4 regions of the Streptosporangium sp. NPDC000563 genome follow, and region 1 is predicted to be linked to each of the others. Evidence: riboswitches for the same ligand, from Rfam matches in the RefSeq annotation. Region 1 holds a riboswitch; each other region holds the start of a gene.
What was found. A riboswitch is a leader RNA that binds a small molecule or an ion and turns the genes downstream of it on or off. The one in region 1 is predicted to bind cobalamin.
Positions count from the first base shown of each region.

Region 1 (3,408 bases):
GCTCGACGGCCAGGTCCGAGGAGGTCCGGTAGGCGGCGAGCGCGATCTCCTCGGAGATCCGGGTGGACAGCTCCAGCGCGCGCGGCGAGTCGAACGGCAGCCGCAGCGCGAACAGCACGTCGGCCAGGCCCATCAGGCCGAGCCCGATCGGACGCCACCGCCGGTTGGCCGCCTCCGCCTCGGGAGTCGGGTAGAAACCCAGGTCGATGGTCCGGTCGAGGAACCGCACCGCGGTACGGACCGTCGCGCGCAGCCGCGCCCAGTCGATCCCGTCCTCGAGGTCCCCTGACAGGTGGGCGGCGAGGTTGATCGAGCCGAGGTTGCAGACGGCGGTCTCGGCGTCGCCGGTGACCTCCAGGATCTCGGTGCAGAGGTTCGACAGGTGGATGACGTTCTCGGGCCTCGCCGTCTGGTTGGAGGTACGGTTCGCCGCGTCCTTGAAGGTCATCCAGCCGTTGCCGGTCTGGGCGAGCGTGCGCATCATCCGCCCGTACAGGGTGCGGGCGGGGATCCGCCGGGTGAAGCGGCCCTCGGCCTCGGCCACCCGGTAGGCGTCGTCGAACGCGGCGCCGTACAGGTCGGTGAGGTGCGGGACCTCCTTGGGGTCGAACAGCGACCAGAGGCCGTCGGCCTCGACCCGGCGCATGAACTCGTCGGGGATCCAGTTGGCCAGGTTCAGGTTGTGCGTGCGGCGGGCCTCCTCGCCGGTGTTGTCGCGCAGTTCCAGGAACTCCTCGACGTCGGCGTGCCAGGGCTCCAGGTAGACGCAGGCCGCGCCCTTGCGGCGGCCTCCCTGGTTCACCGCGGCGACGCTGGAGTCGAGCGTGCGCAGCCAGGGCACGATGCCGTTGGAGTGTCCGTTGGTGCCCCGGATCAGCGAGCCCCGCGAGCGGACCCTGGTCCAGGCGATCCCGATGCCCCCCGCGTACTTCGACAGCCGCGCGACCTGCCCGTAGCGCTCGTAGATGGACTCCAGCTCGTCGCGGGGCGAGTCGAGCAGGAAGCACGAGGAAAGCTGGGGCCTGCGCGAGCCCGAGTTGAACAGCGTGGGCGAACTGGGCAGGTAGGACAGAGTGGCCATGAGCGCGTACAGCTCGGCGGCCTCCTCGACGGTCTCGGCCAGGCCGCAGGCCACCCGCAGGAAGAAGTGCTGCGGGCGCTCCAGGACCTTGCGGGTCCTCGGGTGGCGCAGCAGGTAGCGGTCGTAGACGGTGCGCAGCCCGAAGTACTCGAACCTGGCGTCCGCCTCCGGATCGACCAGCGCGTCCAGGACCGCGGCGTGGGCGGACACGAACCTCGCGAGCCCGTCGGCGACCAGCCCCGCCTCGTGGGTCGCGGCGACGGACTCGGAGAAGGCGCGGACGCCGTGCTCGGCGGCCTCGTCGGCGATCAGCTCGGCCAGCATCGCGGCGGCGACCCTGGAGTTCTCGGGATCGGTGATCACCCGGGCGGCGGCCTCGTCGATGGCCAGCCTGCGGGCGTCCGTGGCGCTCCCGACGCTCCCGACGCTCCCGGCGCCGTCGTCGCCCGTCGCGGCCACCGCGGCGCTCCGCGCGTTCCCGGTGTTCCCGGTGTTTCCCGTGCCGCCATGGCCCGACGCGGTCACCACCGCGCCTTCGACGCCGCTGTCGCCCGTCGCGGTCGCCGCCGTGCTCCCCGTCGCGGTCTCCGCCAATGCCTGTGTCACCTGGTGCCCCTCGCTCGATCGGACTCGCCCCAGGCTCCGCCGGATGGCACGCGTCCGCGAGCGATCCCGGGCACGCCGGATCGCCTCGTTCCGCGGGCCCTCCCACGAGGCCCTGGACATTCACGTCACCGGCAGGTCTTCGGACTCACGGGCGCGACGCGCATGCCTACCGGCCGTCGCTTCCCAGGTATGGATCACCCAGTGCTCAATGACGGCTTTCGTTCCCGTTCACCGCTGCGGGGCAGTCCCGGAATCTCACCGGGTTCCCTCTTGCCTCGCCCCCTGCGGGGCGAACCAGCAACGAGCAGGATCCTACATCTAGGGGCGCCTGACGCAACTACCCCAACAGGTTGTGTCGGAGGACTTCAGTAGCCCGAGCTCGTGAAGCACACCGCGGGTGCGGGCCGTCTCGGTGGCGAGCCACTGGCGAAAGTCGTCGCCGCTGAGATAGACCCGGCTCCAGCCGTGGGCCGCGCACAGGGAGCGCCAGCGTGGCGCGGCGTCGAGCCTGTCGCACAGGGCGATCGCGGCGTCCCTGTCCTCCGGGCTCATGTCCTTGGGCCCCAGCAGGCCGCACCAGTCGCTGTACTCCAGCCGGACGTCGACCTCTCTGAGCGTCGGCGCGTCGATCCCGTCGATCCTGTCGCCGGAGGAGACCGCCAGGGGCCGCATACGGCCCGCGGCGATCTCGGAGCGCAGAGCACGCGCCGATCCCAGCAGGGCCGCCACCTGGCCCGCCTGGAGCGCCTCCACGGCGTCCTCGGGGGTAAGGTATCCGGCATACTCCAGCAGCCGGGTGTCCACCCCGAGGCACTTGCCGATCATGCCGTAGAGCACGTGCTCGGAGCCCCCCTCCGACCGGCCGCCGACCGCGAGCCCCGCCGGGTTCCGGCGCAACCCCGCGGCGAAGTCCTCGAAGGTCAGCAGGCGGGAGTCGGCGGGGACGACCAGGACCGCCCAGTCGCCGACCAGGCGGGCGATGGGGGTGGCGGCGTTCACCACGGCGACGGTGTTGGCGATCTCCGCGGCCGCCACCATCGGCATCGCGGTGACGAGCAGCCTGCCCTCTCGCGCGAAGGGGCCGCCGAAGGCACCGAAGGCGCCGAACGCGTCGCGAGGGGCGGAGCCCAGGGCGCCGCCCCGCTCGACGGCCATCGCGGTGCGCGCCAGTCCCGCCTGGACCGCGACGGTCGCCAGCCTGCCCGCGATCCTGTCCCAGCCGTGGCCGTCGGCGGTCGGTTCGAGGAGGAGCAGGCGCTTCACCACCGAGCCGGCGTCGTTCGCGCCGCACCCCGCGGCGAGCAGCACCCCCGCCGCCAACGCGAAAAACCCCCTACGGCGCATAAGCGCCCCTTCCCCCAAGAACCCCCTATACCACAGGTTAGTACTCCATCACTATCTGTGACGAGACGGGGGGGAGGGAAAGGGCGCGGGGCTCACTCCACCGTGACGCTCTTGGCCAGGTTCCTGGGCTTGTCGACGTCGCGGCCCAGGGCCACCGCCGCGTGGTAGGCGAAGAGCTGCAGCGGGATCGAGAGCAGGATCGGGTCCAGCTCTGTCTCGTTCTTGGGCACCACGACGCAGTCGTCGGCGAGCTTGGGGTCGGCGTCGCGGTGGCCCACCATGAGCACCCGGCCGCCCCGGGCGCGGATCTCACCCAGCGTGGTGAGGTTCTTGTCCAGCAGCTCGTCGTCGGGAACGATCGCCACCGTCGGCATGTC
Region 1 is NZ_JBEPDA010000002.1:230,450-233,857, forward strand. It holds gene ABT352_RS09445 (ribonucleoside-diphosphate reductase subunit alpha) at 1-1,687, opposite strand, end outside; cobalamin riboswitch at 1,801-2,001, opposite strand; gene ABT352_RS09450 (tripartite tricarboxylate transporter substrate-binding protein) at 2,006-3,031, opposite strand; gene glmS (glutamine--fructose-6-phosphate transaminase (isomerizing)) at 3,124-3,408, opposite strand, start outside.

Region 2 (3,408 bases), on a different contig from region 1:
GTCCGTGCCCTCGATGACGCCGACCGGCCCGGAGGTCACGACGTGCGGTCTCACCGGTTCGAAGGGGGGCGTGTCGGGGAGTCCGAGAGCGGTTCGCATCCGGGTGGCGATCCGGGAGGGCCCGTCGGGAAGTTCGGCGATCCGCCAGGCGGTGACGTCCCGGGTGGCCAGTTCGTCGAGGAACGCCTCGGCGGCGGCGAGCAGGACGGTCACGGCTTCGTCGAGCGGTACGCGCAGGCCGGTGTCGGTTCCGGCGAGGAGCAGCGCGGCCTCGTCCGGTGCCGTGGGCAGGATCGTGGCGTCCGCGCCCAGGCCGGCCACGTCTCCCCGTCCGTCGTCGAGGGCGAACATGAACCGTCCCGGCAGGGCGGCGAGGGCCGGGCGGGCACACAGCCGTCGATCCAGTTCGCCGATCAGAGGGGTGATGTCGGCGATCCCACGGCCGTTCGTTTTCGTGCCGTTCGGAGCATCCCCGCCGCTCGGTCCGCTCGGTCCGCTTGGCTCGTCGATTCCGCCTGGTTCGGCGGGTCCGGCTGGTCTGTTCGGTCTGCCGAACTTGTTTGGTTCGGCCGATCCAGCCGGTCTGCCGGGTTCGTTTGGTTCGGCCGGTCCGTCCACTCCGGTCAGCGGGGAGGCGAGGATGTTGCGGATGCGCTCGTGTGTCGCCGAGGGCAGCAGGCCCGCTTTCGCCATCCGCGCGGCGAATCCGTTTTCCGGACCGCTTTCTGGATTCTCCGGCCCGAGACCGCGCACCTGGACGTTCGCCCGGGAGGTGAGCTCGATGACGCCGTTGCCGTACGCCGTGGCGGCGTCGGCGAGTTCGCGCAGCTGGGAGGGGGTGAGACGACCTCCGGGTACGCGGACGCGGGCCAGGCCGCCGTCCGCGGCGGGGTGGACCTGGAGGGCCCCGGGGCACGCGTCGAGTCGCGATCGTCCGGAAAAGTCGGCAATAGACACTCAGAGGATGTTAATGCCAGTTTCTTGCAATGACCCGGACTGCCGTAGTGTCATCGATGGCGACGGCAAGGGAGGAAGCCGGTGTGAATCCGGCGCGGTCCCGCCACTGTAACCGGGGAGCGAACCCCACCCGGGCCACTGTCCGACGAAGGACGGGAAGGCCGGGGTGAGCACCGATCCGGGAGCCAGGAGACTCCAGCCGTCGTGGCCGACGACGACCCGGGGCGAGGACCCCGAGGGAGGAAGCTCCGTGCGCTTTTCGCCGTTCCCCCGCCACACCGCGACATCGCCGTTCCCCCGCCACACCGCGGCATCGTGGTCTTCCCATCACGACGCGGCATCGCGGTCGCCACATCACGGTGTGACACCGCCGCTCCCGCGTCACACCGCGACGTCGCCGCTCTCCCGCCGCATCGCGGCTCCCGCGGGCCGTACCGCCACTCCTCTGCCGGGGTGTGGCGCGTGATCCTGCTGCTCTCGACCTCCGACACCGACCTGCTGAGCGCCCGCGCGAGCGGCGCGGACTACCGGCTCGGCAACCCCGCCAGACTCACCGCCGCCGACCTCCCGCCGCTGCTGGAGGGCGCCGACCTGGTCGTGGTCCGCCTGCTCGGCGGGCGCCGCGCCTGGGAGGAGGGGCTGGACGCGCTGCTCGCCGGACCCCGGCCCGTCGTCGTCCTCGGCGGCGAGCAGGCGCCGGACGCCGAGCTGATGGAGCTGTCCACCGTGCCCGGCGGGGTCTGCGCCGAGGCGCACGCCTACCTCGCCCACGGCGGCCCGGCCAACCTGACCGAGCTGCATCACTTCCTGTCCGACACGCTGCTGCTCACCGGCCACGGGTTCGCCGCGCCCGAGCCCACCCCCACCTGGGGAACGCTCGCGCGCGAGACGCGCGGCCAGGACGGACCCGTCGTCGGGGTGCTCTACTACCGGGCCCACCACGTGGCGGGGAACACCGCCTTCGTCGAAGTGCTCTGCTCGGCGATCGAGGACGCGGGCGCGCGGGCGCTGCCGGTGTACTGCGCCTCGCTGCGCACCGCGGAACCCGGCCTGCTGGAGGTCCTGCGCACGGTGGACGCCCTGGTGGTGACCGTGCTCGCCGCGGGCGGCACCCGTCCGGCGACCGCGTCGGCGGGCGGGGACGACGAGGCATGGGACGTCGGCGCGCTCGCCGAGCTGGACGTGCCGATCCTGCAGGGGTTGTGCCTGACGAGCAGCCGGGCCTCCTGGGAGGAGAACGACGACGGCCTGTCCCCGCTGGACGCCGCCACCCAGGTCGCGATCCCCGAGTTCGACGGACGGATCATCACGGTGCCGTTCTCCTTCAAGGAGATCGACGAGGACGGGCTCACCGTCTACGTGGCCGACCCCGAGCGGGCCTCGCGGGTGGCGGGCATCGCGGTGCGCCACGCCGCGCTGCGGCACATCCCGCCCGCCGAGCGGCGGCTGGTGCTGATGCTGTCGGCCTATCCCACCAAGCACGCGCGCATCGGCAACGCCGTCGGCCTGGACACCCCGGCCAGCCTGGTGCGGCTGCTGGCCGCGCTCCGCGAGCGCGGTTACGACATCGGCGCCGAGGACGAGCTGCCCGGGGTGAGCGGGCAGGACGGCGACGCGCTCATTCACGCGCTGATCGCCGCGGGCGGGCAGGACCAGGACTGGCTCACCGAGGAACAGCTCGCGGGAAACCCGGTGCGCATCGCGGCGAGCCGGTACGCCGAGTGGTACGCCACCCTCCCCGCGGACCTGCGCGCCCGGATGGAGGAGCACTGGGGCCCGGCGCCCGGCGAGCTGTTCGTGGACCGCTCACGCGATCCCGAGGGCGAGATCGTGCTGGCCGCGCTGCGTTCCGGCAACGTGGTGGTCATGGTGCAGCCGCCGCGCGGCTTCGGCGAGAATCCCATCGCGATCTACCACGACCCCGACCTGCCGCCCAGCCACCACTACCTGGCCGCCTACCGCTGGCTGGCCGACGGCTTCGGCGCGCACGCCGTGGTCCACGTGGGCAAGCACGGCAACCTGGAGTGGCTGCCCGGCAAGTCGGCGGGCCTGTCGGCCTCCTGCGGCCCGGACGCCGCGCTCGGCGACCTGCCGCTCGTCTACCCGTTCCTGGTGAACGACCCGGGCGAGGGCACCCAGGCCAAGCGCCGCGCCCACGCCACCCTGGTCGACCACCTCGTCCCGCCGATGGCCCGCGCCGACAGCTACGGGGACATGGCCAGGCTGGAGCAGCTCCTCGACGAGCACGCCTCCATCGCGGCGATGGACCCGGCCAAGCTGCCCGCGATCCGCGCCCAGATCTGGACGCTCATCCAGGCCGCCAGGCTCGACCACGACCTCGGGGTCGCCGACCGTCCCCACGACGCCGAGTTCGACGACTTCCTGCTGCACATCGACGGCTGGCTGTGCGAGGTCAAGGACGTTCAGATCCGCGACGGCCTGCACGTGCTG
Region 2 is NZ_JBEPDA010000007.1:128,145-131,552, reverse strand. It holds gene ABT352_RS19290 (ferredoxin-like domain-containing protein) at 1-957, opposite strand, end outside; cobalamin riboswitch at 982-1,170, shown strand; gene cobN (cobaltochelatase subunit CobN) at 1,420-3,408, shown strand, end outside.
Region 2: another riboswitch for cobalamin. It lies ahead of cobN (cobaltochelatase subunit CobN); the one in region 1 lies ahead of ABT352_RS09445 (ribonucleoside-diphosphate reductase subunit alpha).

Region 3 (3,408 bases), on a different contig from region 1:
CTGACGCCGTTCTTCGTCTCCCGGCAGGTCGTCACCGGCGCGGGCAAGGTCGGCATCGGTCAGGACTCACGGGGCGAGGGCTTCCAGATCAGCCAGCGGGCCGACTTCTTCGAGGTCGAGGTGGGGCTGGAGACGACGCTCAAGCGGCCGATCATCAACACCCGGGACGAACCCCACGCCGACCCGGAGAAATACCGTCGCCTGCACGTCATCATCGGTGACGCCAACATGTCGGAGATCTCGACCTACCTGAAGCTGGGGTCCACCGCGCTCGTCCTGGCGATGATCGAGGACGGCTACTTCACCCGAGACCTCGCCGTGGACAACCCCGTCCAGGCCCTGCGCGCGGTCTCACACGACCCCACGCTCAAGTACGAGATCTCCATGCGCGACGGCCGCAAGCTGACGGCGGTGCAGCTCCAGATGGAATACCTGGAGCTCGCGCGCAAGTATGCCGAGGAGCGCAGCGCCAACGGCCTGGACGAGCCCACCAAGGACATCCTGGAGCGCTGGGAGTCGGTCCTCACCCGCCTGGCGGAGGATCCGATGCAGCTGTCCGGCGAGCTCGACTGGGTGGCCAAGCTGGAGCTTCTGGAGGGATACCGGACCCGTGACGGCCTTCCCTGGTCGCATCCGCGTCTGCAGCTCGTCGATCTCCAGTACTCCGACATCCGTCCCGACCGAGGACTCTACAACCGGCTGGTCGCCCGGGGCCGCATGCAGCGCCTGGTCACCGAGGAGGAGGTGCAGAGGGCCATCGAGGTGCCGCCCAACGACACCCGGGCCTACTTCCGAGGCCGCTGCCTGAGCCAGTACAGCGAGTCGGTGGCCGCGGCCTCCTGGGACTCGGTCATCTTCGACATCCCCGGCCGTGAGTCGCTGCAGCGCGTCCCCACCCTTGAGCCGCTGCGCGGCACCAAGGCCCACGTGGGAGAGCTGTTCGACCGCTGCCGTACCGCCGCTGAGCTGGTGACGGCGCTCACCGGCGAGCAGTGACGTCCTGAGCGGGGCCTGAGAAGGGCCTGGGAGGGGGAGGCGGCCCGGCCGGGCCACCTCCCCCTCTTCGCGCCTACCGGATCCCGTCAAACCGGACACCTGGATTGACGGGGGACGGAGAATCGGGATACGTTCCGGGTGCTTTGTGGCGGTGCGAGGGAAATCCGGTGAAATTCCGGTGCGGTCGCGCCACTGTAATCCGGCCCGCGAGGGCCGGGAGCCAGGTCACACTCGGCCGCCACCGACCTACGAAAAGGGACGCGTCAATCCCGGAGGAGGTGGCCGTGAGCCAGATCTCGGCACCGCACACCCAGCCCATCCCATGGCACTCGCTCACCCGCTGGCTGCTCGCCGTACCGGCGCTGCTGCTTCTCGCCTATCTGGTCACCTTCGACCAGGGGGCGATCTCCCAGGCGGGAAACTACCTGCACGAACTCATGCACGACGGGCGTCACCTGCTCGGCGTACCGTGCCACTGAGCCGCAGGTGATCTCCAAACTCATCGTCCGGGGCCTCGTCGCCGGACTGCTCGCAGGGCTGCTCGCGGCCGTCTTCGCCTACACCGTCGGCGAACCACGCATCGACCAGGCCATCGCGCTCGAGGAGGCGGCCGCGGCCGCCTCCTCGGCCGAACCACACGACGACACCGGGACCGCCGCCCACTCCCACGGTGAGGAGGAGGCCCTCGTCAGCAGGGACGGGCAGCGTTTCGGGCTCTTCCTCGCCCTCGGCCTGTACGGCCTGGCGATCGGGGGCCTGTTCTCCCTCGTCTACGCGGCCGTACGCGGCCGGGCGGGACCTCGCTCGGAACCGGTGCTCGCGGTCACGCTCGCCGCCGCCGCGTTCACCTCCGTCGTCCTCATCCCTTTCATGAAATATCCCGCCAACCCACCGGCGGTCGGTGACCCGGAGACGATCGACCAGCGCACCGTGCTCTATCTGGTCGCCGTGGCCATCGGGATCCTCGCCGTCGCCGCCGGCACCGCCGCCCACCGCTACGCCTCGCGGAGTGAACCGTGGGTGCGCTGGCTGTCGGCGGGCGCCGCCTTCCTGGTCCCCGTCGTCGCGGCCTGGATCCTCCTGCCGGAGATCTCGGAGGTGCCCCAGGGCTTCCCCGCCGATCTCCTGTGGGACTTCCGGATCGCCTCGATAGGAACCCAGGCGGTCTTCTGGGCCGGTGTCGGCGCGCTCTTCGCCTTCGCCGCCCGCAGGCGCGGCCCGGTGTGACGACCCCCTCGGGGGTCACCCGCCTGCTCCTGGTCTGCCACGCCTCCACCTCGGCGACGGCGCGGGCCGCGTTCCCCGTCGACGAACCACTCGACGAACGCGGCCTGCGCCGGGCCGAGAGGATGGCGCGGCACCTCGGCTGGGCAGACCCCGGTTCAGCGGCCTGCCCGGCCGAGCTGCGCTGCGTCCAGACGGCGGCGGCGCTCGGCCTGCGGGCGGAGCACGACCCGCTGCTCGCCGACTGCGACCACGGCCGCTGGAGTGGCATGACGCTCGGCGAGGTCGAGGCCGCGGAGCCCGAGGCGCTCGCCTCCTGGCTCGGCGATCCGGGCGCGGCGCCGCACGGCGGGGAGTCGATCACCGCGCTCCTCGCCAGGGTTTCCGGCTGGCTCGCCGTCCGTACTCCCGGCAGGGCCGTCGCGATCACCCATCCGGCGGTCATCCGTGCCGCGGTCGTCCACGTCCTCGGCGCCCCCGCCCGCTCCTTCTGGCGCGTCGACGTCGCGCCGCTGGCCCGGGTGGCACTCACCGGGCGCGGCGGGCGCTGGCGGCTCAGCCACCTCCCCTGACGGATCGACCACCCGACCACGTGAATGCGAAGGAGATCCCAAGGTGCGCAACCCCCGCTATCCCTTCACCGCGATCGTGGGGCTGGAGGACCTGAAACTCGCGCTGATCCTCAACGCGGTCTCCCCCCGCGTCGGGGGAGTACTGGTCAGAGGGGAGAAGGGCACCGCCAAGTCCACGATCGTGCGGGCGCTGGCCGCTCTCCTGCCGCCTGTCGAGGTGGTGACCGGTTGCCGGTTCTCCTGCGACCCCGCCGCCCCCGACCCCGGCTGCCCCGACGGGCCACACGGGTCACACGGGGCCCCCGAGGGACCGGCGGCCCGGTCCATCAGACCCGCCCGCCTGGTCGAGCTGCCCGTCGGCGCCTCCGAGGACCGCCTCGTCGGCTCCCTCGACATCGAGCGGGCCCTCACCGAGGGCGTGAAATCCTTCGAACCCGGTCTCCTCGCGGGCGCCCACCGGGGTGTCCTGTACGTCGACGAGGTCAACCTTCTCCACGACCACCTGGTGGACCTGCTGCTCGACGCCGCGGCCCTCGGCACCTGCTACGTCGAGCGCGAGGGGGTGTCGGTACGGCACGCCGCCCGGTTCCTGCTGGTCGGGACGATGAATCCCGAG
Region 3 is NZ_JBEPDA010000018.1:6,259-9,666, forward strand. It holds gene dop (depupylase/deamidase Dop) at 1-996, shown strand, start outside; cobalamin riboswitch at 1,129-1,250, shown strand; gene ABT352_RS29870 (CbtB domain-containing protein) at 1,281-1,475, shown strand; gene ABT352_RS29875 (CbtA family protein) at 1,483-2,223, shown strand; gene ABT352_RS29880 (histidine phosphatase family protein) at 2,220-2,792, shown strand; gene ABT352_RS29885 (VWA domain-containing protein) at 2,836-3,408, shown strand, end outside.
Region 3: another riboswitch for cobalamin. It lies ahead of ABT352_RS29870 (CbtB domain-containing protein); the one in region 1 lies ahead of ABT352_RS09445 (ribonucleoside-diphosphate reductase subunit alpha).

Region 4 (3,408 bases), on a different contig from region 1:
GAACCGTACGACTGGACCCAGCCGTGGTCGGTGGCGGCGTAGCCGTCGAGTCGCTCGGCGAAGTACTGGACCATGTCGTTGCGCTCGGGCTCGCCGTGGACGAGCACGTCCAGGCCGAGCTCCTCCTGAAGCGTGATCACGCGGGCGATCTCGGTGCGCATCGCCTCGACGTAGGCGTTCTCGTCGATCCGTCCCGCCTTACGGTCCGCGCGGGCCTTGCGGATCTCCGCGGTCTGCGGGAACGAGCCGATCGTCGTCGTGGCCAGCTCGGGCAGTCCCAGTTTGGCCCGCTGCGCCACGAACCGGACCGCCCGATCGGCCCGCCGCGCGTCACCAAGAGCCTCCAGCCGGGCCCGGACGTCGGGATCGGCCGGTACGACAGGGGGTTTCACGGCCGACGGGTTCTCGGAGCGCAGGTCGGCGGCGAGACCGACCAGCTCGGCGACCTTCTGCCGGGCGAACGCCAGCCGCGCCCGGACCGCCGGGTCCAGCGCCGCCTCACTGTCGAGGTCGACCGGGACGTGCAGCAGTGAACAGGAACTGCTCAGCTCCACCGTGTCGGCGAACCCGAGCAGGACCGCATACGTCGACTTCACCCGCGCCGGGTCGGCGCGCCACACGTTCCTGCCGTCGACCACCCCGGCGACCAAGGTCTTGCGGGCCAGCCCGCCGACCGAGGCCACCGCCTCCAGGTTGCCGGGTCCGGCGACGAAGTCGAGCCCGATCGCCTCGACCTCGGTAGAAGCGATCGTCCGCAGCGCCTGCGCACCGACGGCGCCGAAGTACGTGGCGAGCAGGATCTTCGGACGGCTGGGCAGGCCGCCAAGCCGCCGGTAGGCCCGCCCGAGCGCGTCGATCTCCCGGGCCCCGAGGTCGCGGGCCAGGGCAGGCTCGTCGAACTGCACCCATTGCGCGCCCGCGCCCGCCAGCCGTTCCAGCAACTCGGCGTAGGTCTCCACCAGGGAGTCCAGCAGGTCGAGCGGGGTGAATCCCTCAGGTGAGTTCGGCGCGGCCTTGGCCAGCAGGAGATAGGTGAGCGGGCCGACGAGCACGGGCCGCGTCTCGATCCCCAGATTCCTGGCCTCCAGATACTCGGCCACGGGCTTGGCGGCCGAGCCTCCGGCGAGCTGGAACCGGGTGTCCAACGCCATCTCGGGGACGATGTAGTGGTAGTTGGTGTCAAACCATTTGGTCATCTCCAGGGGCGGAAGCTCGGCAGTGCCTCGCGCCATCGCGAAGTACCGGTCGAGCCCGGTGAGGTCGCGGTAACGCGCCGGCACGGCGTCGATCATGACCGTGGTGTCGAGCACCTGGTCGTAGAACGAGAACGTGTTCGACGGGATCGCATCAAGGCCCGCGTCACGCAGCTCGGTCCAGACCGAGCCGCGCAGCGACGCGGCGGTCGCCTCCAGCTCGTCGGCGCCGATCGTGCCGGCCCAGAAATCCTCGGTGGCGAATTTGAGCTCCCGATGCGCGCCGATGCGCGGGTAGCCCAAAACGGTCGTCCTCATGGCAACTTCCCTCGTCTCGCCAGTATGCGGCCAGGCAGGAGAGAGAAACGCAACGCGGAGCAGGCCCCCGGCGAGCGCGTCCCAGGCCCTCCCACGAGGCCGCGGACCACCGCGCGCCGAGCGGCACGCGGGCGGAGGCAGGTCTTCGGACTCGCGGGCACCATGCCTGAGGCATGACCTACTGGCCGTCGCTTCCCAGGCACGCGCCCAGTGCTTGTGACGGCGGTCGTTCCTGCTTACCGCTGCGGGGCAGTCCCGGATTCACACCGGGTTCCCTCTTACGACGCCCACCCCCGAAGGAGACGGGCGAACCATCCACACCGGAGAGCTTAACGGCCCGGCCACCGTTCGGGCCCAGTCGTGTGCGCGTCGGTGGCTCACTACGGGCGAACGGCGACCGATTCGGCGGAGAGCGTGACCTCGATGGTGATGTGCGGATTGTCCACTTGCGGGAGCTGAAGCCCACGCTTGAACTCCTCCGCATCGTCCGGCATCATCTTCGGCTGAACTGTGACCTTGACGTGGCCGGTCTCGTCATCTGGGTGCGTCGTCATCGTGGCCACCTCAGGACGGGATTGGAGCCAGGACACGACCGTGTCCTGGGCCTGCCGAAGCTCCGCGGCCGAGAATCCCTTGCCGCCGATCAGGGTGACCTCCACGGGGAGGGTCCTGGCCAACTCGATCGCGCGAGTCGGAATGGGCCCCTTGAAGCCGACGCGCAGCCCTCGCTGGTCGTCGACGTACCTGACGCCGGAGATCTCGTCGGGAAACTCCGTATTAAGTTTGTCGATCACCTGACTGTTGGACGACTGCGAACCGAAGCGGTCGATGGCCTCCTCGTAGGAGATGCCCTCCGATCTGGCGATGGTCCCAAGGTCGACCAACTCGGCGTAGGGAATGCCGTCGATCGTCACGCCCGGGTCGGTCACCGCGGGGTCGTAACCCTCGAAGTCCGTCGGCTTGGGCGACGAGGTAGCAGCCACCCGGGTCGCGTACCGCTTGACGACCTCCTCCAAAGGCCGACCCGACGACGCTGCCTCTCGCTTGAGCCGCTCCAGGGTGGGCCGATGCGCTTTGGGCTGATCGGCCCGCGGCAACACGATCGTCTCGCTTCCGGCCACAGTGAGTGCCGGACCGGCACCGGACTGGCCGCAGGCGCACAACGACGCAAGCACCGCAATGGTCAAAAGCAATTTCTTCACACCTAAGGGACGCTCCGCCGCCCTGAAGGGTTCATCCAGCCGCTCCCGGTACGGCGAAGTCCGTTCGTCAAATAACTTGGGTCTCCTGGCGCACTCCGGAAGGCACGGTCCGGCGCCGTTACGCGGGCGGAGGACGGTTGTGACCGGGCTCTCGCCGTTGCGGAGCAGGCGTGGTGCCGATGCCGGCCCGTGTCCTGGTCGCCCCGGTTGCCTGCCGAAGTGAAGCGCGGCCGGTTGCCCGTACTCCGCTGTCATGGGTGGCCGTTCACTCAGTCCGTCATCGCGCGGGCGAAGTGCGGTTCCGCCGCTTCCAGTCGCGGTACCGAGATGCCCAACCGTCGTGCTTCGGCCAGGGTGTCCCGGCAGACCTCACGCGGCTCCTCGGCGTCGGGATCGGAGTGCGCCGCGAAATTCACGCGCGCGAGCGCGACATGAGCGGTCAGCCAGGCGAGCACGGGGGCCGTCAGCCAGGTGGGCGCACGCAACGACAGCACACCGCGGTGACGTCGCAGGTCGACACCGCGCGCCTGGAGGAGCGGCAGAAGCTCGCGGATGGCCAGCAGTGCCTCGCGCAGGTCGCCCGTCGCCCCTGTCAGCTTGGACAACGAGCCCAGTCTCAGGCCTTGGGAGTGCAGGCCCGCGTCGAACACGAAATGGATCCACAACCAGCCGCGGAAATCGGATTGTTCCCTGAG
Region 4 is NZ_JBEPDA010000035.1:559-3,966, reverse strand. It holds gene metE (5-methyltetrahydropteroyltriglutamate--homocysteine S-methyltransferase) at 1-1,511, opposite strand, end outside; cobalamin riboswitch at 1,631-1,843, opposite strand; gene ABT352_RS38105 (hypothetical protein) at 1,892-2,713, opposite strand; gene ABT352_RS38100 (ketopantoate reductase family protein) at 2,983-3,408, opposite strand, start outside.
Region 4: another riboswitch for cobalamin. It lies ahead of metE (5-methyltetrahydropteroyltriglutamate--homocysteine S-methyltransferase); the one in region 1 lies ahead of ABT352_RS09445 (ribonucleoside-diphosphate reductase subunit alpha).